2 linked regions of the Prosthecobacter dejongeii genome follow. The protein of the gene in region 1 interacts with the protein of each later gene in a pairwise test. Links are inferred from orthologs where the notes say so. Each region holds a gene or a part of one and is shown on either strand. Other genes may lie near its edges.

Evidence for each region. Proteins that work in one complex are often made in the same cells at the same time.
Region 2: the proteins of HNQ64_RS09185 (region 1) and HNQ64_RS11170 interact in binary tests that used the Escherichia coli proteins (3 or more experiments, as listed by UniProt). The link is inferred for Prosthecobacter dejongeii from one-to-one orthologs.

Annotation. Positions count from the first base shown.
Region 1 is NZ_JACHIF010000003.1:319,975-323,709, reverse strand. Bases 445-3,298 are described here. They hold HNQ64_RS09185 (SufE family protein), read right to left. Parts: upstream 2,162-3,298; coding sequence 1,727-2,161; downstream 445-1,726. Other genes in these bases: HNQ64_RS09175 (hypothetical protein), read left to right, coding at 3,211-3,298; HNQ64_RS09180 (SWIM zinc finger family protein), read left to right, coding at 2,230-2,934; HNQ64_RS09190 (Gfo/Idh/MocA family protein), read right to left, coding at 445-1,716. Outside these bases: HNQ64_RS09195 (histidinol-phosphatase), read right to left, coding at 1-300; more of HNQ64_RS09190, read right to left, coding at 367-444; more of HNQ64_RS09175, read left to right, coding at 3,299-3,414; HNQ64_RS09170 (DUF1549 domain-containing protein), read right to left, coding at 3,618-3,735. UniProt on the Escherichia coli protein: Participates in cysteine desulfuration mediated by SufS. Cysteine desulfuration mobilizes sulfur from L-cysteine to yield L-alanine and constitutes an essential step in sulfur metabolism for biosynthesis of a variety of sulfur-containing biomolecules.
Region 2 is NZ_JACHIF010000004.1:147,143-150,914, forward strand. What follows is about bases 315-3,205. They hold HNQ64_RS11170 (cysteine desulfurase), read left to right. Parts: upstream 315-1,098; coding sequence 1,099-2,313; downstream 2,314-3,205. Other genes in these bases: HNQ64_RS11165 (PH domain-containing protein), read right to left, coding at 315-945; sufU (Fe-S cluster assembly sulfur transfer protein SufU), read left to right, coding at 2,313-2,759; HNQ64_RS11180 (TolC family protein), read right to left, coding at 2,775-3,205. Outside these bases: HNQ64_RS11160 (outer membrane protein assembly factor BamB family protein), read left to right, coding at 1-163; more of HNQ64_RS11165, read right to left, coding at 187-314; more of HNQ64_RS11180, read right to left, coding at 3,206-3,772. UniProt on the Escherichia coli protein: Cysteine desulfurases mobilize the sulfur from L-cysteine to yield L-alanine, an essential step in sulfur metabolism for biosynthesis of a variety of sulfur-containing biomolecules.

The DNA.
Region 1 (3,735 bases):
GATGCGCACGCCCTGGCGGGCCTCCTCTACCATGTCCAGGTAGCGGGGCAGTTCATCCAGACGCATGCGCCATTCATCCAGGTGCTGCGGCATGGGATTGTGATCTGAGATGCCGATCTCAGCCAGGCCGATGCTCTGGGCATGGCGGGCATAGTCCAGGGGGGAACCCTCCGCATGCTGGCAGAGGGGGGTGTGGTTGTGATAATCCGTCAGCATGCCTCTTCTTGGCGGCAAAGCAGGCTGGCTGCAAGTCCCGCCCTGGGCCAAGTGCAGGACCATGGCGGGAAAAAGTGCGCGCACGCTCTCCCACCGCGTGCCCTTTGCAGGGTCGTCTTCGGCGGGAGGAACGCTTTGGGTAACGGGGCTTTAGATCGCCCAGCCTTCGCGGTAGGTCTTCGTCAGCAGCTTGTTCGCTTCCGGGAAGTTCTTGAAGCTGAGGTTCGCCGCATCCCATTCCAGGATCTTGGGCTCCAGGGGATCGCCCGTGCGGGAGTCAATGGGGCCGGGGCAGAAGCGCGTGGCCACATTGCCGAGCTGCACGGCCTCGGAGAGCGGGCCTGCGTAGTGGAACCCATCGCTGGTCTTGCTATTGGTTAGGCAAGCATCCACCCAGACATGCCAGTGGCTGAGGCCTTTTTCCTTCGGGTATTTGAAGGTGGTGAATTTATCCGTGGGGTACAGACGTGGACCGGCGACGTGGCCGAGGACCATGTTCCCGGTTTCACCGATGAAGAGGGAACCGCTCTTTGGCAGTTCCAGGTTATCGGGCATCTTGGCCAGCTTGCGATCAGGGCGCAGGCCGCCATCGCTCCAGGTCACTTTCAGGGTTTTGTCCGCCGTCAGTTCATTGCCTGGGAAGACAAATTCCACCTCTTCGGAAGTGGGCCAGATGTGCTGATTGATGCCGCTGTTTCGCGCGGTGACGGTGAGGGGTGCATTCAGATCCAGGGCCGTGAAAACAGGGTCCAGGATGTGGCAGCCGAAGTCGCCCATGGCACCACCGCCGAAGTCCTGCCAGTCACGCCAGATGAAGGGGTGATAACAGGCGGCGTATTCACGCATGGGCGCACAGCCGATCCACAGATCCCAGTTCACATTTTTCGGCACGGCGCTGCCCGGCAGGGGCTCCAGGCGCTTGTTGCGCTCGTTCCCCGTCACAGCTACCCAGGAATACACTTCTTTGATTTTGCCAATGGCACCTTCTTTCAGCAGGCGGGTACCCAGGCGATACTCGATGGCGGAGTGAATCTGATTCCCCATCTGCGTGGTTACGCCGGCTTTCTCTGCCTCCAGGCGCATCTGGCGGGACTCCCACACGGTGTGGGCAAGGGGTTTTTGGCAATACACGTGCTTCTTCAGGCGCAGGGCATCAATGGAGGCCTTCGCATGCATGTGGTCCGGGGTGCCCACCGATACGGCATCGAATTTATCCCCCAACTGGGCATACATTTCGCGAAAGTCAGCAAAGTGCGGGGTGCCGGGGAAGGCCTTGTCCACCTGATCAAAGCGGGTGCTGTCAATGTCGCAAAAGCCCACGTACTTCACCGCTGCGTGCGCGCCGATGTTTTTGATGTCGCTGAATGCCATGCCATTCGCGCCCACGGACACGACCTGGAGCTTCGAGTTCGGGTTGGCAGACTTCACCACCGCTGGAAAGGCGACGGAGGCAGCGGCGAGGGAGGTGTTTTTAAAAAAGGTGCGGCGGCTGACAGGCATAGGCACAGGACTACGCCTGCGGGGCCTGCGAGCTTGCAGCGGCCCAGTCGCGCATGCGGGTGCGCATGGAGGCCAGTCCATTCAGCCGGGTGGGCGTCAAAGCCTTGTGGAAGGCGCATCCGACCCAGATTTCAGGCTCCATGGCCACCACCTCTGCTGGTTCCGAATCCGTGTAAAGGTGACACAAAAGAGCCACTAATCCCGCGACCATGGGCGAGTCTGCTGCGCAGCGAAACTGGCAGCGTCCGTCCTTCATTTCGCCCTGCACCCACACGCGCGAAACGCAGCCGGGCACGAGGAGATCGTCCGTGCGCAGGGCCTCCGGCAGCGTCACCGCCGGGATGAAGGAGGTGAGGGCAGAAAGGCGCTCCTGAACGTTTTCGATGAGGTTCAGGTCGGCGATGAGTTCGGCTTGTTTATCCCGCAGGGTCATGGGCACCAGCATGGCCACGCTTTGACCTGCCTGCCACTCGTTTCACTGGCAAGTCCGCTGTGCCGGGGCTAAAAAAGTGCATGTCATGGAACCGGGAAGAGACGCAGGAAGCGGCAGAGCGAGTGCAGCGGGAGATCGCCAAACGGCGCGCCCGGGGCGAGGCCCTGCAGCCGCTGGAGGCCCCGCAAAAAAGCCGTCACCTGTGCCAGAGCTTTTGGGGTCAGGCCTGGTGCAGCCACCTGGCGAACTACCAACACTATGAGGCCCGCCTGCCCGCTGGCCGCAGCTACCTGCGCCAGGGCAAGGTGTTGGACCTCACCGTGGAGCCCGGAACGATCAGCGCCGTGGTGGCCGGGACGGAGCTTTACGACACCCTCATCCACATCCGCCCGCTGGCGGCCGATCGCTGGCAGGAGATCGTCCAGGCCAGCCAGGGTCAGGTGAACTCTTTGTTAGACCTGCTGACGGGCAAGCTGGGAGATGGGCTGATGCAGGTGCTTTCGCATCCCGAAGACGGCCTATTTCCTCAGCCCGGCGAGATCCGTTTTGACTGCTCCTGCCCAGACCACGCGGATCTGTGCAAACACGCGGCGGCGGTGCTGTATGGCGCAGGCATTCTCCTGGATACGCAGCCGCAGCTCCTCTTCACCCTGCGCGGCGTGGATCAGGCGGATCTGCTGAGCACGGCCCGTGAATCCTCCGCCGCCGGATTGAGCCAAGCGAGCGAGCTGGAGGGGACGGACCTCTCTGCGCTGTTCGGCATTGATTTGGATGAGGGGAAGTAAGTGGGGGCGAGGGATGGCCATCGGAGGCCACCTGCTGGTGAGGGTAGTGGCGAGTTGGGGGCGAAGTTGGGGCGGACGAGATGCTTGGGGGCGGACGCATCACTCGGAGAGTGATTCATCCTGTACCTGCTGGCGCGGCCCGCAGAACGGCCCCCGCCCTGGAGGGGCGACGGAAGGTAGCCGGGGGTGGAGCGAGGCTTGGCGAGCGGGAACCCCCGGACCCACCTAACAAATAACGCGTCCACACCCGCCGCGCCCTGGAGAGGCGCGAGAAAGGTGGAACCCGCTCCCCATTCCGCCGAGGTGCAGGGGCTGGCGGACCTTTCTCGCGTCCCTCCAGGACGCCTGCCAAAACGCATCTCGGGTGATTCGCCAGACCGGGGGTTCTCGGTGCTGCGCACCTTCACCCCCGGCTACCCGCTTTCGCCCCTCCAGGGCGGTGGGGAAGCGTATCGAAGCGAGCAGTTCCGCGCATTGTAGTACCGTCCCGCATGTGGGACGGTCTGCGCGTGAGGGGCGTCGCGCTCACTGGCTTTTGACATGAAAGACCGAGGGGCCATCAAAGACCACCTGCTGGCGCAAGCAGCGACGGGTTGGGGCGAACGATGGCTTCTTGGGGCGGACGCATCACTCGGAGAGTGATGAATACTGTACTGGCTGGTGAGGCCCGAATCCCCCAGCCCTTATGGCTCAAACAGAAACTCGCTGGTGTTCAGCAGCGCCCAGGCGAGGTCGCGTGGGCCGGATTGTGGGTGCTGGGTGAGGTGCTGGAGGGCGGCGTTTTTCTCCGCTGTTTCTGGC
Region 2 (3,772 bases), on another replicon or contig:
TGGTGGAACATACGTCATCGCGGCAAAGCCTACCTATGAGAAGCTGGCTCATAACATTTTAGCGGATGATGCCTCCCAGTTCCACGGCACCCCTGCTGTGGCGGGAGATCGCCTACTGCTGCGGAGTGAGCAGGCTATCTATTGCATTCGATCAGTGAAGTAAACCGAGCCAGATCAATGTGGGTACTATTCGTCACTCAATCGCTGTAGTTGCCTAACCAATTCTTTGACTTCGTGGGCGCCCCGGATATCGCGAAACTGAACCTCTATGTCCGCATTCGCCGCGGATGAAAAATTCACGGTTCCAAGACCTAGTAGGCCTTTGAGGCCACTTTCGTGCACATCAATGCTACGAATGTCGCAGATACGCACTTCTCTAGAACTCCGCCCCAGCAATCCCCAGACAACTTCGACACGCTCTTCGGTCACGAGGTAGGTCCGGGTAGATCGGAAAATGCCAACCAGAATAAAGAGGACCAGCGCGAGTCCTGCGCTTATAGGGGCATAGATCGGGTCAATTTTTAGGATCATGAAGGTGGTAATCAGGAGCAACAATGCCAAAAAAAGTGCTTTGCCTGCCCCGAACCAAGACGGGTGCGATTCATGCAGTATCCATTCTCCGGCAGGAGTGTAGCGCTCCGTCCCTTTAGGAATTTCTTCTTCAGACTCTGCTTGTTCGGTTTCTTCGTATTCGATTTCAGAACCTTCTTCATGCGGTGCGTCTGCGCGAAATTCGCGGAATAAAGGGCGGTCAATCCGTGCCCCAGCGTGAGCTCGCGGCGCACGCATGCCGCTGATGACATCGCCCACGGTGTGATCACGGCCTGAGGTCGTATCTTGGCACAGGTCCCCGCGTGCGAGCGAGCCTCTTTCCACTAAAAGAAACAAGTCCTCTTTGGAAAGTAGCCCCGGAAACGCCGGATGTTCTAGCAAACGATAACGCATGATGGATAAACCCGAGCAGTCATAAAGGAATGCGACTAGACATGCAAAAGACAAAGTGTGGCCCAGCCCTCGACTAAACCACCAAAACAGGCACCTTAGACTACGCCGCCCACTTGCACGATGCGGAGGGAGATGATAGGGCACCAGATTCTCATGGACTGGCTTCATTTACGCGCAGATTTCCCCATTCTCGATCAGGAGGTGCATGGGCAGCCGCTGGTGTACTTTGACAATGCAGCAAGCAGTCAAAAACCACGCCAAGTGATTGATGCGCTTGTGCGTTATTACCAAGAGGACAATGCCAATGTGCATCGCGGACTCCATGAGCTCAGCATGCGTGCTACGGATGCCTTTGAAGGCACACGGAAAAAAGTGGCTCGCTTCATTGGTGCTGGACGTGAGGAGGAAATCATTTACACCCGTGGCACCACGGAAGGGATCAATCTAGTGGCACAAGTCTGGGCGGCCCAGTTTCTGAAACCTGGGGATGTTATTCTCCTCACCGGGATGGAGCACCACAGCAATTTGGTGCCATGGCAAATGGCCGCGAAACGCAGTGGGGCCGAGTTAAAACACATCCCGGTTCTAGAGGACGGTACGCTGGATCTGGAGACTGCTGAAACGCTTTTGAATGAGCATGTTAAGGTCTTTGCCTGCGTTCATATTTCGAATTCATTGGGAACGCTAAATCCAGTGGTCGAGCTTTGTGCCAAGGCTCGAGCTTTGGGCGCAATGACCTTGGTAGATGGGGCGCAGGCCGTGGGACACATCCCCGTAAATGTGCAGGCCATTGGCTGTGATTTTTACGCTTTTTCAGGTCATAAAATGTGCGCTCCTACGGGTATCGGCGCACTCTATGGTCGTTATGAATTGCTAGAAAAAATGGATCCCTGGCATGGAGGTGGGGAAATGATCACCACCGTGACTCTGGAAACCTCAGCTTACAAAGCCCCTCCAGCGAAATTTGAGGCGGGAACCCCTAATATTGCCGATGTTATCGGGCTGGGAGCCGCGATTGATTACTTGGAGACCATAGGTCTGGAGAACATCCAAGCTCATGGCGCTGAATTGACCGCTTATGCTTATGAGCGCATGTCCACACTCCCTGGCATCCGCATCTTAGGGCCGCAGCAGCCACGGGCTTCTCTCATTGCCTTCGCCTTAGCTTGTGCCCATCCGCATGATCTGGTGGAGTATGCCAATACTTACGGCTTGGCTTTGCGTGGCGGACATCACTGCACGCAACCCTTGATGAAGCGTTTTAAACTTCCCGGAACTAGCCGCGCAAGTTTTTACTTTTACAACACCCGTGCCGAGGTGGATCGGATGATGGACATCCTGCACCAGGCTGTTAAATTTTTCTCCTGATGGCTCTTTCTGACGAACTCCGCGACCTGTATCAGCAAGTGATTCTCGATCACTCGCGCAATCCTCGTAACCATGGTGAACTCACGGGTGACTGTGTGCATGTGCATGGTGATAATCCCACCTGTGGAGATGAGATTGACATGTGGGTGAAATTTGGCTCTGAAGGCCAGGTGGAAGACATCAAGTTTACAGGGCAGGGGTGTGCCATCAGTCAGGCCAGCGCCTCCATGATGACCGTTAAAATCAAAGGAGCAGAGGGGGGCAAAGCACGTGCCATGCTGGAAGATTTCCGCCATGTGGTGCTGGGTGATGCACCCGTGAAAGATGAAGAGGCTCTAGGCGAGTTAATCCTTCTTGAAGGGGTCCAAAAATTTCCCCAGCGAGTGAAGTGTGCGATGCTCGGCTGGCGTGCTCTGGAGCAAGCGATGGGCGAGCGAAAAGAGTAAGGTCCCAGATAACCGTTATTTTCCGACGGCCCTTTTAAGAGCGTGCTGCGCTTTGTTGTAGTCGGTGACGGACTTCACGCGGCCTTGGCGGGCTCTCGTTAATTCTTCTCGGGCTAACAAGTATTCCAGCACGACACCTAGCTGACTGGCCTGGCGGTCTTTGGCTAGCTGCACCATTTCTTCCGCAGCAGTGACGGCTTCTTCGTTGATCTGAAGTTGGTCCTTAGAGGACTGAGCTTTTAAGGCCGCCTCCACGACTTCACGACCAATCGCGGCTTTGACCTGCGAGGTTTGGAGAGCAATCCCTTGTTCGCGTGCTTCAGCTATTTTTTGGCGCTGGCGATCAAAGAGTCCCCCTGGGCCGATCTTCCAGCCCAGACCCAAGAAGAAGTCTTGTTGGTCATTGAAGTTACCCCATTCTCCAGCAAAACCCCCGCCTAAACCTCCAAGACTGTAGCCCGCCTGCACACTCGGGATGATGGGGGCGATGCGTGTCCGATCACTCTCCAGCACTGCGGCTGTGTTTGCGGCACTGGCGGCGCGTAATTCAGGGCGATTTTGATGGGCCTGAGAGATCAGTGTGGCTACTCCGTGGGTGCTTACCAAGCTCACGGGAACAAGGTCAGATTTAGCAGGCCGTAGAGCCGTGTCTGGAGCTAAGCGCAGCGTTTCAGCCAGTGCAGCTGCGGCAAGATCACGCTTTTCTTGCCCCTGACGGACAGAAATTTTGGCGCGGCTTACTTGTGTTTTAACCCGCAGAAGATCTGCCCTGAAGGCGGTGCCTGCGGTGACAGCTCCGCTGAGTTGATTTGCGTAATCCTCTGTTAGGCGGAGATCATCTTCAATAACGGCCATGTCCGCTTCCGTCGCGAGAAGATCGTAATAACGTGCGACAGATTCTTGGAGGATATCTCGGCGCGTTTTTTCTGCAAGTTCCTCAGCTGCGATGGCTTTTTGTTTCGCGGCTAAGGCACTGTAATAAATATCTCCTGGAGACCAGTCCACCAGGATCG